Regions from separate parts of the Shigella sp. SIG6 genome, predicted to be linked through region 3. Evidence: predicted binding sites of a transcription regulator. Region 3 holds the regulator's gene; each other region holds the start of a gene.
What was found. The regulator Fur, encoded in region 3, represses iron uptake genes when iron is present. The targets are predictions, from matches to a motif close to ATAATAATGAGAACNACTATCAA.
Positions count from the first base shown of each region.

Region 1 (3,727 bases), on a different contig from region 3:
TTTATTCGCGTCTTGATCTGGCGTGGGATGGCACTGGCGAACCTAAACTTCTGGAAAATAACGCCGATACGCCAACGTCACTATACGAGGCGGCGTTCTTTCAGTGGATCTGGCTGGAAGATCAGCTTAACGCCGGTAACTTGCCGGAGGGCAGCGACCAGTTTAACAGTCTGCAAGAAAAACTGATCGATCGCTTCGTTGAGCTGCGTGAACAGTATGGCTTCCAGTTGCTGCATCTCACCTGCTGTCGCGACACGGTGGAAGATCGCGGAACCATTCAGTATTTGCAGGACTGCGCAACCGAAGCTGAAATCGCCACCGAGTTCCTCTACATCGACGAGATAGGTTTAGGCGAAAAAGGCCAGTTCACGGATTTACAGGATCAGGTGATTTCTAACCTGTTCAAGCTTTATCCGTGGGAATTTATGCTGCGCGAAATGTTCTCCACCAAGCTGGAAGATGCTGGCGTACGCTGGCTGGAACCGGCGTGGAAGAGCATTATCTCCAACAAGGCACTTCTACCGCTACTGTGGGAGATGTTCCCGAATCACCCGAACCTGCTGCCCGCTTATTTTGCGGAAGATGATCATCCGCAAATGGAAAAATATGTGGTTAAACCGATCTTCTCCCGTGAAGGCGCAAACGTGTCGATCATTGAGAACGGCAAAACCATTGAAGCAGCGGAAGGTCCGTATGGCGAAGAAGGGATGATTGTTCAGCAATTCCACCCGTTACCGAAATTCGGCGACAGCTATATGCTGATTGGTAGCTGGCTGGTGAACGATCAACCTGCCGGAATTGGCATTCGTGAAGACCGTGCGTTGATCACCCAAGATATGTCTCGGTTTTATCCACATATTTTTGTTGAATAAGCCACGATACCGGATGGCACTCGCCATCCGGTAATTGTTAGCCTATCTGCACCGACAGCATACTTAAACTGCCCATTTCTATACCATCGACCGGAATGGTAATTGGCTCCTGCCCATCCCACACACCTAACACATACAACAACGGCAGATAGTGCTCTGGCGTTGGGTTCGATAACGCGCCACCTTCATGGTCGAGATAATTCACCAGAGGATGCTGCTCTACCGGCCCTTGCCACGTCAGATTCGCTTTCACATACTCATTAAACGACGTCGCCCACGGATACGGTGAACTATCACCGTGCCACTTCACTGTGCGCAGGTTATGCACCACGTTACCGCTGGCGACCAACATTATTCCTTCATCACGCAGCGCCGCGAGTTTGCGCCCCATTTCGAAATGCCAAGCGGCAGGTTTGCTACTGTCGATACTCAACTGCACCATAGGGATATCGGCGTCAGGATACATCTTAATCAGCACGCCCCACGAGCCGTGGTCAAAGCCCCAGGCTTCTTTATCCAGCGTCACCGGGATCGGCGCTAACAGCTCAACCAGACGCTGTGCCAGCGCAGGCGAACCCGGAGCAGGATAATGCGTATCGTACAGCGCCTGCGGGAAGCCACCAAAGTCATGAATCGTGGGCGGCGTCTCCATCGCGGTCACTCCTGTTCCACGGGTAAACCAGTGAGCCGAAACCACCACAATCGCTTGCGGGCGTGGCAATGTCATCCCCAACTTCTGCCAGCTGCGGGTATACAAATTATCTTCCAGCACGTTCATCGGACTACCGTGACCTAAAAACAATGCTGGCATACGTGTTGAAGACATGATGATATCCTTAACTAAAGGTGTCATTTTGATATCCTCACAATACGCTTGTTCGGCGGAGTAAGAACCCGGATAACAATGATGATGATCATCAGTTATTTTGACGATCTGCCTGAAGGTGAAGATTTATAAGGAGTTGTCGATGTCAGTACCTCTCATTCTGACCATACTGGCGGGGGCAGCCACGTTTATTGGCGCGTTTCTCGGCGTTCTCGGACAAAAACCCTCGAACCGCTTACTGGCGTTTTCGCTAGGTTTTGCGGCGGGGATCATGTTGCTCATCTCATTAATGGAAATGCTTCCTGCCGCACTAGCAGCTGAAGGAATGTCGCCGGTGTTGGGTTATGGAATGTTTATCTTCGGTCTGCTTGGCTACTTTGGCCTGGACCGCATGTTGCCGCATGCGCATCCGCAGGATTTAATGCAAAAATCGGTGCAGCTGTTGCCAAAATCGATCAAGCGCACAGCCATTCTGCTCACTCTCGGCATCAGTCTGCATAACTTCCCGGAAGGGATTGCCACCTTTGTCACGGCGAGCAGCAACCTGGAGCTGGGATTTGGCATCGCACTGGCCGTCGCGTTGCACAATATCCCTGAAGGTCTGGCAGTGGCAGGCCCGGTTTATGCGGCAACGGGGTCTAAACGCACCGCGATTCTGTGGGCGGGGATTTCTGGACTAGCAGAAATTCTTGGTGGTGTGCTGGCGTGGTTAATCCTCGGTAGCATGATTTCCCCGGTGGTCATGGCGGCGGTTGCAGGAATTATGGTGGCGCTCTCGGTTGATGAATTAATGCCGCTCGCCAAAGAGATTGACCCTAATAATAACCCCAGCTATGGCGTACTATGTGGAATGTCAGTGATGGGATTCAGTTTAGTGCTGCTACAAACGGCGGGAATTGGTTAAAAACAACATCAGAAGTTGTCCAGCACATGGACAACTTCTGCCAGCTTCACGAAAGCCTTATTCTACCTTTTCGGCTGTCTCTTCTCTCGTACTGTTTAAGTATTTGTTCCGCGCTTCAAGCAGTGCGTCTCTGTCCTGGCGAAACGCCCGACAATAACGTTTCAAATGCAGAAAATAACCCACCACAACCAGAGCAATCAATACAATCCAGTACCAGGCGATAAACATCCTTTTACCCTTAATATTTAACAATACTAAACATTTAGCGCATAAATTTCACATATCCTTTTTCGGATATATTCATATGGTCGCATAATAACGGAACAATTATATGATTTTGATCATAATGAAAAAGAATACCTGATATTAATGAAATTTTCTCATAGAAAGAGAAGCGGAATTAACATCTTGCATAGCAGGGCAAAATAAAAACCGAAGCCAGCTACAACTTCGGTTTCTTGATTAAGGCAGTAATTAAGCAGCGGTTTTCAGCTGGCTTTACGCTCATGTGCCTGACGGTATGCCACCAGGTCTTCAATAGTCACGAGCGCCATATTGTGTTTATTGGCAAACTCAATGCACTCTGGTGCACGCGCCATCGTGCCATCGTCATTAGTCAGCTCACACAGCACACCAGCCGGTTTAAAGCCTGCCAGCGTCATCAAATCAATAGTCGCTTCAGTATGACCGCCACGCGTCAGTACACCACCTGCCTGCGCGCGAAGTGGGAAAACGTGGCCCGGGCGATTCAGATCAGAAGGTTTTGCGCCATCGGCAATCGCTGCGCGAACGGTCGTAATACGATCAGCGGCAGAAACACCGGTAGTCACACCTTCAGCCGCTTCAATGGTCACGGTAAAACCGGTGCCATAGGCGCTGGTGTTATTTTCTACCATCATTGGCAGATCAAGTTGTTTACGGCAATCTTCAGTGATGCACAGGCAAACAATACCGCTACCGTGGCGAATGGTCAGCGCCATCTGCTCAACGGTCATGGTTTCTGCCGGGAAGATCATATCGCCTTCGTTTTCACGGTCTTCATCATCAAGCACCATTACACCGCGTCCTTCACGCAGCGCAGCCAGTGCATTTTCAACACGTTCGAAAGGCGTACCAAAAGAGGAA
Region 1 covers NZ_JBQZXC010000014.1:44,551-48,277, forward strand. The annotation lists gene ACUU1M_RS04355 (glutathionylspermidine synthase family protein) at 1-872, shown strand, start outside; gene ygiD (4,5-DOPA-extradiol-dioxygenase) at 910-1,698, opposite strand; gene zupT (zinc transporter ZupT) at 1,841-2,602, shown strand; gene yqiD (protein YqiD) at 2,660-2,830, opposite strand; gene ribB (3,4-dihydroxy-2-butanone-4-phosphate synthase) at 3,091-3,727, opposite strand, start outside.
Region 1: zupT (zinc transporter ZupT) is a predicted target of Fur. The motif match lies at 1,771-1,793, and genes of this name have one in related genera.

Region 2 (3,727 bases), on a different contig from region 3:
ACCTGAGCGCCTTCCAATGATAGCGGTTCGTCAGTACCCAACCGCCAGCTGTTGCAGCGACTGCCTTGCGGCAGCATCGCGATTTTTTCTGGCGTCAGTTGCAGCACTTGATCGGGGCTGACGGTTAATGCGCGCAGAACATCGCTCACTAAAGGATCAGTCAGGGCGGGAAGATCGTTTGCCACCATCACCAGACGGACGTGTGCCGGGCTCGCAATGGCAATCTCCCCCTGCAACGCGCCAGGGCGACGCAGCGACCACTGGGTAATGCCCAGTTGCTGTAACTGCCAGTCTCGTCGGGATGTCATAGCGAATCGCTCCTGTTGTCAGGGGCGCAAATATAGCAAATTCGTCGATACCGCGCCAACATATGGCTATAATCGCCGCCAGTATCAATTGAGGAGCATTCCATGTCTGCATTTACCCCGGCAAGTGAAGTCTTGCTGCGTCACAGTGATGATTTCGAACAAAGCCGTATTCTGTTTGCCGGAGACTTACAGGATGACCTGCCCGCGCGTTTAGATACCGCGGCCAGCCGTGCTCATACCCAGCAATTCCACCATTGGCAGGTGTTAAGCTGCCAGATGGGGGATAACGCCCGTTTTAGTCTGGTCGCCACGGCGAATGATGTCGCAGATTGCGATACGCTGATTTACTACTGGCCGAAGAACAAACCGGAAGCCCAGTTCCAGTTGATGAATTTACTTTCTCTGCTGCCAGTGGGGACAGATATTTTTGTCGTTGGCGAGAACCGCAGCGGCGTGCGCAGCGCTGAGCAGATGCTGGCAGATTATGCGCCGTTGAATAAAGTCGACAGCGCTCGTCGCTGTGGCCTCTATTTTGGTCGTCTGGAAAAACAGCCAGTATTTGATGCGGATAAATTCTGGGGCGAATACAGCGTCGATGGCCTGACGGTCAAAACGCTGCCTGGCGTGTTTAGCCGCGACGGTCTGGATGTCGGTAGCCAGTTGCTGCTCTCGACGTTAACTCCGCACACGAAAGGTAAAGTGCTGGATGTCGGCTGTGGCGCGGGTGTACTTTCAGTTGCCTTTGCGCGCCATTCGCCGAAAATTCGTCTCACCTTGTGCGATGTCTCTGCCCCGGCGGTAGAAGCCAGCCGCGCAACACTTGCAGCCAACGGTGTTGAAGGTGAAGTCTTTGCCAGCAACGTCTTTTCCGAGGTGAAAGGTCGTTTTGATATGATCATCTCCAACCCGCCGTTCCACGATGGGATGCAAACCAGCCTGGATGCGGCGCAAACGCTGATTCGCGGCGCGGTGCGTCATCTTAATAGCGGCGGCGAGCTGCGAATTGTAGCGAACGCCTTCCTGCCTTACCCGGACGTGCTGGATGAGACATTTGGCTTCCATGAAGTTATCGCGCAAACCGGGCGCTTCAAGGTATATCGCGCCATTATGACCCGCCAGGCGAAGAAAGGTTGAGTATCTGATATCTGTCGCCGCATACCGTGTCGGATGCGGCGTGAACGCCTTATCCGACCTACAAAACCTGCACGTTAGCCCTTCGTAGGCCAGATAAGACGCGCCAGCGTCGCATCTGGCATCTGCCCCCGCATGCCTACCAAACCTGCACGCTAGTTTCCTGATGGACATTTTTCCAGCAATTACACATCAGGCGATAATTAACTATTGACGAAAAGCTGAAAACCACTAGAATGCGCCTCCGTGGTAGCAATTCTTTTTAAGAATTGATGGTATGCGAAGGTGGCGGAATTGGTAGACGCGCTAGCTTCAGGTGTTAGTGTCCTTACGGACGTGGGGGTTCAAGTCCCCCCCCTCGCACCAAAAACCACGTTGATATTGCTCGCACTGGGCGAAGGTGGCGGAATTGGTAGACGCGCTAGCTTCAGGTGTTAGTGTTCTTACGGACGTGGGGGTTCAAGTCCCCCCCCTCGCACCAAACGAGGCGATATCAAAAAAAGTAAGATGACTGTGCGAAGGTGGCGGAATTGGTAGACGCGCTAGCTTCAGGTGTTAGTGTCCTTACGGACGTGGGGGTTCAAGTCCCCCCCCTCGCACCAATTATCTTTACTTCCTTTCTTGTTTCTTCCCTGTTTTGTCATCCCTGATTCAAATTCATTATCATCAGCATGATGCCAGCAATAAGCGCCAGGCACGATGGTAGCAAAATGTAATGCCGCAACTGTTTGTGATACAGCATCACCGGCGTCAATACTAATCCCATCAGAATGACAATCCGCCACTGATCCGGCGATAAATCCGCATACATCAGCCCTGCAATCAGCAATCCCGGCAGCAACACTCCCCAGCCACTGCCCAGCGTACGTTGCAACATGGTTTCATCTCTTTCATTGATAATGAAAACCAATATCATATGATAATTTTTATCATTTGCAAGCCAGAGAAATCCCTTGCTATCGAGTAAACCTATCGCTAGGATTAGCAATCATTATCATTTAGATTACTATCACGATTATGGCCTATCGTTCCGCACCGCTCTATGAAGATGTCATCTGGCGAACGCATCTCCAGCCGCAGGATGCTGGGCTTGCACAAGCCGTACGGGCGATGATCGCCAAACATCGTGAACATTTGCTGGAGTTTATCCGCCTGGATGAACCCGCTCCGCTTAACGCCATGACGCTGGCGCAATGGTCATCACCGAATGCGCTAAGTTCTCTACTGGCGGTCTATTCCGATCATATCTATCGCAACCAACCAACGATGATCCGCGAGAACAAACCGCTGATCTCACTATGGGCACAATGGTATATCGGCCTGATGGTGCCACCATTAATGCTGGCGCTACTGACGCAGGAAAAAGCATTAGATGTGTCGCCGGAACATTTCCATGCTGAGTTTCACGAAACCGGACGCGTCGCCTGTTTCTGGGTCGATGTGTGTGAAGATAAAAACGCAACACCACATTCGCCGCAGCAGCGAATGGAAACGTTAATCAGCCAGGCGCTGGTTCCGGTTGTGCAAGCACTAGAAGCGACCGGAGAGATCAACGGCAAACTTATCTGGAGTAATACCGGTTATTTGATCAACTGGTATCTCACTGAGATGAAGCAACTGCTCGGCGAGGCTACTGTTGAATCGCTGCGCCATGCCCTCTTTTTTGAGAAAACGCTCACGAACGGTGAAGATAATCCACTCTGGCGTACCGTGGTACTGCGCGACGGCCTGCTGGTGCGCCGCACTTGCTGCCAGCGTTATCGCTTACCGGATGTGCAGCAATGTGGCTATTGTACGCTGAAATGAAAGCACTGCCGGGGAAGTAAACCCGGCATCATGCGGATTAATAGGGATGCAACACATTACTTGCTTCGCAATGCCGCATACATAACAGAATATCTGCGGCCTCCAACAACCCTGCATCAGAACTGACACCCAGTTTCGACATCACATTAAATTTATGCGCTCGGATCGTTTTGATATTACGTTTAAGCTGCTCGGCAATTTGTGTCATTGAGTAGCCACGCGACATAAAGCGCAATATTTCTCTCTCCGTCGGGCTTAACGTCCGGCTTTGGTTAATGTACCACTGATTGTTCAGTCGGTCGGTCGCCTGACGTACACCATTTAATGACAAAAAGAGTTCCTGATGAAAAATCTCCAGCGTTGACGCTTTACTTAATACACCGTCCAGCGGTAATGGCGACAATGAACCAATCAGCCGAGCTTCAATATCATCATCCGCAATAACTAAACGCCGGGTACGCGGAAACTTAATCGCCAGCTCA
Region 2 covers NZ_JBQZXC010000007.1:760-4,486, reverse strand. The annotation lists gene holD (DNA polymerase III subunit psi) at 1-308, opposite strand, end outside; gene rsmC (16S rRNA (guanine(1207)-N(2))-methyltransferase RsmC) at 411-1,442, shown strand; tRNA gene ACUU1M_RS02385 (tRNA-Leu) at 1,719-1,805, shown strand; tRNA gene ACUU1M_RS02380 (tRNA-Leu) at 1,834-1,920, shown strand; tRNA gene ACUU1M_RS02375 (tRNA-Leu) at 1,955-2,041, shown strand; gene ACUU1M_RS02370 (DUF1435 domain-containing protein) at 2,080-2,316, opposite strand; gene fhuF (siderophore-iron reductase FhuF) at 2,457-3,245, shown strand; gene bglJ (DNA-binding transcriptional activator BglJ) at 3,283-3,727, opposite strand, start outside.
Region 2: fhuF (siderophore-iron reductase FhuF) is a predicted target of Fur. The motif match lies at 2,333-2,355, and genes of this name have one in related genera.

Region 3 (3,727 bases):
TTCGCGCGATGAACAGCTGCGTATTAATAAACGCAACCAGCTAAAACGCGACAAAGTACGTGGCCTTAAGCGTGTCGAACTGAAGCTGAACGCGGAAGCTGTCGAGGCGCTGAACGAGCTGGCGGAATCGCGTAATATGAGCCGTAGCGAACTGATCGAAGAGATGTTAATGCAGCAACTGGCGGCGCTGCGTAGTCAGGGCATCGTTTAAATTTCCACTTTCATGTAGCACAGTGTGCAGTCCTGCTCGTTTGCTGATTCCGCAAGACTGCCTGTTCTGCTATGATTGCCTTTATCCGTGGGCAATTTTCCACCCCCATTTCAATAAGTTTCAAGAGGTTATTTCACTCATGGCTATCACTGGCATCTTTTTCGGCAGCGACACCGGTAATACCGAAAATATCGCAAAAATGATTCAAAAACAGCTTGGTAAAGACGTTGCCGATGTCCATGACATTGCAAAAAGCAGCAAAGAAGATCTGGAAGCTTACGACATTCTGCTGCTGGGCATCCCAACCTGGTATTACGGCGAAGCGCAGTGTGACTGGGATGACTTCTTCCCGACTCTCGAAGAGATTGATTTCAATGGTAAACTGGTTGCGCTGTTTGGTTGTGGTGACCAGGAAGATTACGCCGAATATTTCTGCGACGCATTGGGCACCATCCGCGACATCATTGAACCGCGCGGTGCAACCATCGTTGGTCACTGGCCAACTGCGGGCTATCATTTCGAAGCATCAAAAGGTCTGGCAGATGACGACCACTTTGTCGGTCTGGCTATCGACGAAGACCGTCAGCCGGAACTGACCGCTGAACGTGTAGAAAAATGGGTTAAACAGATTTCTGAAGAGTTGCATCTCGACGAAATTCTTAATGCCTGATGTGATGCGGCGTAGACTCATGTCTACGCCGTATTAATAGATAATGCCAATCAAAATAATTGCTACAAATTTGTAACTTTTACTGTTGTACCTGTACAATGTCCCAGTGTTCAAGTGGCCTTGCCGTTGTAAATGTAAGCTGTGCCACGTTTTTATTAACAATATTTGCCAGGGACTTGTGGTTTTCATTTAGGCGTGGCAATTCTATAATGATACGCATTATCTCAAGAGCAAATTCTGTCACTTCTTCTAATGAAGTGAACCGCTTAGTAACAGGACAGATTCCGCATGACTGATAACAATACCGCCCTAAAGAAAGCTGGCCTGAAAGTAACGCTTCCTCGTTTAAAAATCCTGGAAGTTCTTCAGGAGCCGGACAACCATCACGTCAGTGCGGAAGATTTATACAAACGTCTGATCGATATGGGTGAAGAAATTGGTCTGGCTACGGTATATCGCGTACTGAACCAGTTTGACGACGCTGGTATCGTCACCCGCCACAATTTTGAAGGCGGTAAATCCGTATTTGAACTGACACAGCAACATCACCACGATCACCTGATTTGCCTCGACTGCGGCAAGGTTATCGAATTTAGTGATGATTCCATCGAAGCGCGTCAGCGTGAAATTGCCGCAAAACATGGCATTCGCCTGACTAACCACAGTCTCTATCTTTACGGTCACTGTGCCGAAGGCGATTGCCGCGAAGATGAGCACGCGCACGAAGGCAAATAAGCCAGCCTGAACGAGAAAAGCCAACCTGCGGGTTGGCTTTTTTATACAAGGGAAATAAGAAAAGCGAGAGTTACAGCTCTCACTTATTTGTTATTACTGCGTATTTCCTGCCAGACCTTATCACAATCGGCTTTCACCGCCTGATCATTTCCGGTTTGCGTTGCACGCAGACACTGCTGATAATCCAGTACGCGTACACTTTCCTGGTCGGCAAACTGCTGATGTTGTTTCTCTTTCTTCAGCACGTTTAACACACTCTGGCAGGCTTCAATTTTTTCTGGCGAACCTTGCGCGGTGTTGATACAGGCGCTGTATGCCTCTTTCAGACGGCTGTCTTCCTGTGGTGCGGTTGATTGCGCACAAGCTACCAGCCCCGATGCCATCATGGCGATGAGAATCAGTTTTTTCATTGAATGCGGCAGGCACAAAACCTGCCGCGTCGGGCATCAGAAGATGGTGAATGGTGCGATTACCATAAATTTCACGTCACGCTCATCCTGGAAGATGTTACCGTAACCGCCGCCCCAGCTTGGGATGTCGGAGTGGTTGTCGTATTCGGTGAAGTGCAGTTTGAACATCGTGCCTTTGGCGCGACCGTCCTGAATGGTGTAGACCGCATCCAGGCTGTAGGCAGACTCTTCAATAGTCCGGTTTTTGTCGTAGTACGCATCCGGATTGCTCTGCCAGGTCGCAGGTTTAGCATCCCATGCGTAAACGTAGGAAGCGCCGATGGCGAAGCCTGGAAGATTCCAGTTTTTCAGGTCATACATCGCACCGAAGAAGACCGCTTTTTCGCCGTTAGCGTTGAAGTCGGAACGGTTATCCCACCAGATATCCAGGCGGCCGTTGGAGGAAGCGTAGGTTGGGGTCATACGTTGCAGGAAGTATCCCTGCTGACTGTCAGCCTTAACCCAGGTGCCTTCGAGGCGCAAATCCACTACGTCAGCCGCCCGGTAACCAAAGGTCAACGCTTGCAGCCAGGCGGTGCCGTCATAAAGATCGTTGACGCTGCGATCGTCAACTTTATCGCGGGTACCATAGAACTGGTAGCTGGTGGTTAACGGGCTACCGGCGATATCAAATTTGTAGCTGGCTTTGGCAAAATATTGATCGATATACCCTTCCGCCTGACCAAATGCCGCTTCCAGTACGAAGTTATTTTTGAAGTCGTATTTCGCACCGATGGAGTGCAGATAATCAACTTTGGTGGTTTTATCGTTCTGATAAAACTCATCCATTTCCAGATGCCACGGCGCTTTGTATTCGTTGGTCCACATGTAGGAGAAACTCAAGGCACCAGCATCGCCGTAATCAAAATTCGCCCCGGCTTCCGCCCCCTGATAAGTACCCGGCATAAAGCTCCAGTGCGGCGCTAACAGCGTTTGACCGGTTGGCTGAATGTAACCTGCCCTCGCCCAAACCGGACCGTATTTAAATTTGGCCGCAGCTTTATACAGGCTTATACCGCTTTTGTCGCCGGACCAGTCTTCGTCATAGGCTTTATTACTTTTTGAAAACGCGATTTCGTTCGGGTGGGAGCTGTCGCCGTTTTCCGCCATTTCAATCGCCGTAAACGCAGCAATATCAAGGCCGAACATATCAGCAGCATAACCGGACTGAAAATCGAGGTTGGCATTCCAGGTGGAGTGAGAAAGGTTGGTTTTGTATTTGTCGCCGTCGGTAACATCTTTACGGTCGCGTTCACGCTGCCAGTAATAGATACCGCCGGTTAAGGTTGAATCGTCGATGAATCCTTCGGCGCGAGCCTCCGGCATTGCCATAAAGCCCGACATTGCTGTAACACCGGCAATAGCCAGCGCCAGCGTACTACGTTTGCCACTAAACGTACGCATGGGTTAATCCTCTTTGACGTATAAATTGCTGCACCAAAGGTGAACAGCGAAAAAAAATAAAAATTAAAAAAGTAGCGTTGAGAAAAGTCTCGCTGACTACAGGAACAGACTATTTTTCGCGACGCGAATTATCAATCTCTTTCTGTAACCAGAATGTAAGAACATGAGCAACCGCACATATTTTGATGATTTTTGTTACAAGGCTTAAGTTTGCGGTTGAAAGGCTTGCAGAAGAATAAAAACGTGAAATTCCAGCAA
Region 3 covers NZ_JBQZXC010000038.1:22,543-26,269, reverse strand. The annotation lists gene ybfE (LexA regulated protein) at 1-211, shown strand, start outside; gene fldA (flavodoxin FldA) at 351-881, shown strand; gene uof (fur leader peptide) at 1,091-1,177, shown strand; gene fur (ferric iron uptake transcriptional regulator) at 1,170-1,616, shown strand; gene chiQ (ChiQ/YbfN family lipoprotein) at 1,700-2,026, opposite strand; gene chiP (chitoporin ChiP) at 2,063-3,469, opposite strand.

Region 4 (3,727 bases), on a different contig from region 3:
CAGGAGAACCTGGAAAACAGCGCATCACGTCTCAACTTGCTTCTGGCCTGGCTGGAGGACCATTTTGCCGATGAGGTGAATTGGGATGCCGTGGCGGATCAATTTTCTCTTTCACTGCGTACGCTACATCGGCAGCTTAAGCAGCAAACGGGACTGACGCCTCAGCGATACCTGAACCGCCTGCGACTGATGAAAGCCCGACATCTGCTACGCCACAGCGAGGCCAGCGTCACTGACATCGCCTATCGCTGTGGATTCAGCGACAGTAACCACTTTTCGACGCTTTTTCGCCGAGAGTTTAACTGGTCACCGCGTGATATTCGCCAGGGACGGGATGGCTTTCTGCAATAACGCGAATCTTCTCAACGTATTTGTACGCCATATTGCGAATAATCAACTTCGTTCTCTGGCCGAGGTAGCCACGGTGGCGCATCAGTTAAAACTTCTCAAAGATGATTTTTTTGCCAGCGACCAGCAGGCAGTCGCTGTGGCTGACCGTTATCCGCAAGATGTCTTTGCCGAACATACACATGATTTTTGTGAGCTGGTGATTGTCTGGCGCGGTAATGGTCTGCATGTACTCAACGATCGTCCTTATCGCATTACCCGTGGCGATCTCTTTTATATTCATGCTGACGATAAACACTCCTACGCTTCCGTTAACGATCTGGTTTTGCAGAATATTATTTATTGCCCGGAGCGGCTGAAGCTGAATCTTGATTGGCAGGGAGCGATTCCGGGATTTAGCGCCAGCGCAGGGCAACCACACTGGCGCTTAGGTAGCGTGGGGATGGCGCAGGCGCGGCAGGTTATCGGTCAGCTTGAGCATGAAAGTAGTCAGCATGTGCCGTTTGCTAACGAAATGGCTGAGTTGCTGTTCGGGCAGTTGGTGATGTTGCTGAATCGCCATCGTTACACCAGTGATTCGTTGCCGCCAACATCCAGCGAAACGTTGCTGGATAAGCTGATTACCCGGCTGGCGGCTAGCCTGAAAAGTCCCTTTGCGCTGGATAAATTTTGTGATGAGGCATCGTGCAGTGAGCGCGTTTTGCGTCAGCAATTTCGCCAGCAGACTGGAATGACCATCAATCAATATCTGCGGCAGGTCAGAGTGTGTCATGCGCAATATCTTCTCCAGCATAGCCGCCTGTTAATCAGTGATATTTCGACCGAATGTGGCTTTGAAGATAGTAACTATTTTTCGGTGGTGTTTACCCGGGAAACCGGGATGACGCCCAGCCAGTGGCGTCATCTCAATTCGCAGAAAGATTAATTCGCCATGCCGATGCCGACGATGTTAGCGGCGACAATAATCACCACACAACCGAGGCTCAACACCGTTACCGGACGGCGTCCTGTATTGTTCCACTCTTTCAGCACCAGCCCGACGATACCGCCGCACAATACATAGAAACTCATATGCAGCATCCAACTGATGTAGTCATACTGCGCCGGAATGCGGGCGTGGCCCTAGGCATAGAAAAAGAATTGCAGATACCACATCAACCCGCCCAGTGCCGAGAGTAACACATTGTGAATGATCAGCGGTTTTGCCAGCGAGAAGTCGGCTTTTAGCGACAAATCCTTCACTTTTGCCAGACGAATAAAACAGAAACCGAGGTTAATGATCGCGCCGCCGCCCATGATGACAACATAGCTTGGCAGAGCGACATACAGTGGATCGACGCCAAGTGCGGCAGCGGCTTCATGCATCGGTTTTGCGGCGTTCATCGCAAAGGACATCCCGGCAGAGAAAATGCCGCACATCACCGCCAGCACCAGCCCTTTTTTCAGATTGAACTCTTCGGCTTTAATGCCCATCTTGCGCTCTTTCAACTGCCCGGCTCGAGTTACAATCCCTACGCCAATCAGCGCCACCAGAACGCCGAGTAACGTCATGCGTCCGCCTTCGGTGTTAATCAGCACATCGAAATTGCCGTTGATAATTGGCGTCATCAGCGTACCGACAATCAACGTAATGCCAATGGCGATGCCAATTCCCATCGACATGCCGAGATAACGCATGGTCAGGCCATAGTTGATATTACCGATCCCCCACATAGCGCCGAACAGAAAAACAGGCAGCAGCGTAGAGAGACTAAACGAGCTGTAATACGCCCAGAAATCCGGTAGTAACAGGGCGCTGATGGCCCACGGCAGAATAATCCACGAAACAATCCCACCGACTGACCACATGGTTTCCCATGACCATTTTTTTACTTTTTTGAACGGAGCGTAAAAACAGGCTGCACTGGCCGCGCCGATCAAATGCCAAAATATCCCCATCGTAATCGCGTTACTCATCTTCTTATCCTCATCATTTTTCGTCGCTTCACATCTCCGACGAGATGAGTGTAAAAATCGTGCTGTCGATTAACCTTTCGCCTGTTGCCGCCGTTGTCGATTTACTGGCAATCACGGCATTAAGTGGGTGATTTGCTTCACATCTCGGGCATTTTCCTGCAAAACCATACCCTTACGAAAAGTACGGCATTGATAATCATTTTCAATATCATTTAATTAACTATAATGAACCAACTGCTTACGCGGCATTAACAATCGGCCGCCCGACAATACTGGAGATGAATATGAGCTATACCCTGCCATCCCTGCCGTATGCTTACGATGCCCTGGAACCGCACTTCGATAAGCAGACCATGGAAATCCACCACACCAAACACCATCAGACCTACGTAAACAACGCCAACGCGGCGCTGGAAAGCCTGCCAGAATTTGCCAACCTGCCGGTTGAAGAGCTGATCACCAAACTGGACCAGCTGCCAGCAGACAAGAAAACCGTACTGCGCAACAACGCTGGCGGTCACGCTAACCACAGCCTGTTCTGGAAAGGTCTGAAAAAAGGCACCACCCTGCAGGGTGACCTGAAAGCGGCTATCGAACGTGACTTCGGCTCCGTTGATAACTTCAAAGCAGAATTTGAAAAAGCGGCAGCTTCCCGCTTTGGTTCCGGCTGGGCATGGCTGGTGCTGAAAGGCGATAAACTGGCGGTGGTTTCTACTGCTAACCAGGATTCTCCGCTGATGGGTGAAGCTATTTCTGGCGCTTCCGGCTTCCCGATTCTGGGCCTGGATGTGTGGGAACATGCTTACTACCTGAAATTCCAGAACCGCCGTCCGGACTACATCAAAGAGTTCTGGAACGTGGTGAACTGGGACGAAGCAGCGGCACGTTTTGCGGCGAAAAAATAATCATTTGCCGCCTGCTGCAATGAGGCGTATAGGCCGCATATCAGCTTAAAAAATGAACCATCGCCAACGGCGGTGGTTTTTTTGTGATCAATTCCAAAATAAAAACAATAATCCTATAAAAATAAAACAGCATTTCAATTGATGTGGTTTTGATCACTTTTATTGATTAAATGAATGTCTATCTTCGTTTCCATCAACACTGATGCTCCATTGAGGAATTACGCATCAGCCCTTAAAAATATGCCGACAGGTGATGGAAATGCAGATAAAACGCTCGATTGAGAAAATCCCGGGGGGGATGATGCTCGTCCCGCTATTCCTTGGCGCACTGTGCCACACCTTCTCGCCGGGGGCGGGGAAATATTTTGGATCATTCACCAACGGGATGATTACCGGTACGGTGCCCATTCTGGCGGTGTGGTTTTTTTGCATGGGGGCGTCAATAAAATTAAGCGCGACGGGAACGGTACTGCGTAAATCCGGTACGCTGGTGGTAACTAAAATTGCCGTCGCGTGGG
Region 4 covers NZ_JBQZXC010000005.1:5,094-8,820, forward strand. The annotation lists gene rhaS (HTH-type transcriptional activator RhaS) at 1-351, shown strand, start outside; gene rhaR (HTH-type transcriptional activator RhaR) at 425-1,273, shown strand; partial or broken gene rhaT (L-rhamnose/proton symporter RhaT) at 1,270-2,304, opposite strand; gene sodA (superoxide dismutase [Mn]) at 2,589-3,209, shown strand; gene kdgT (2-keto-3-deoxygluconate transporter) at 3,469-3,727, shown strand, end outside.
Region 4: sodA (superoxide dismutase [Mn]) is a predicted target of Fur. The motif match lies at 2,494-2,516, and genes of this name have one in related genera.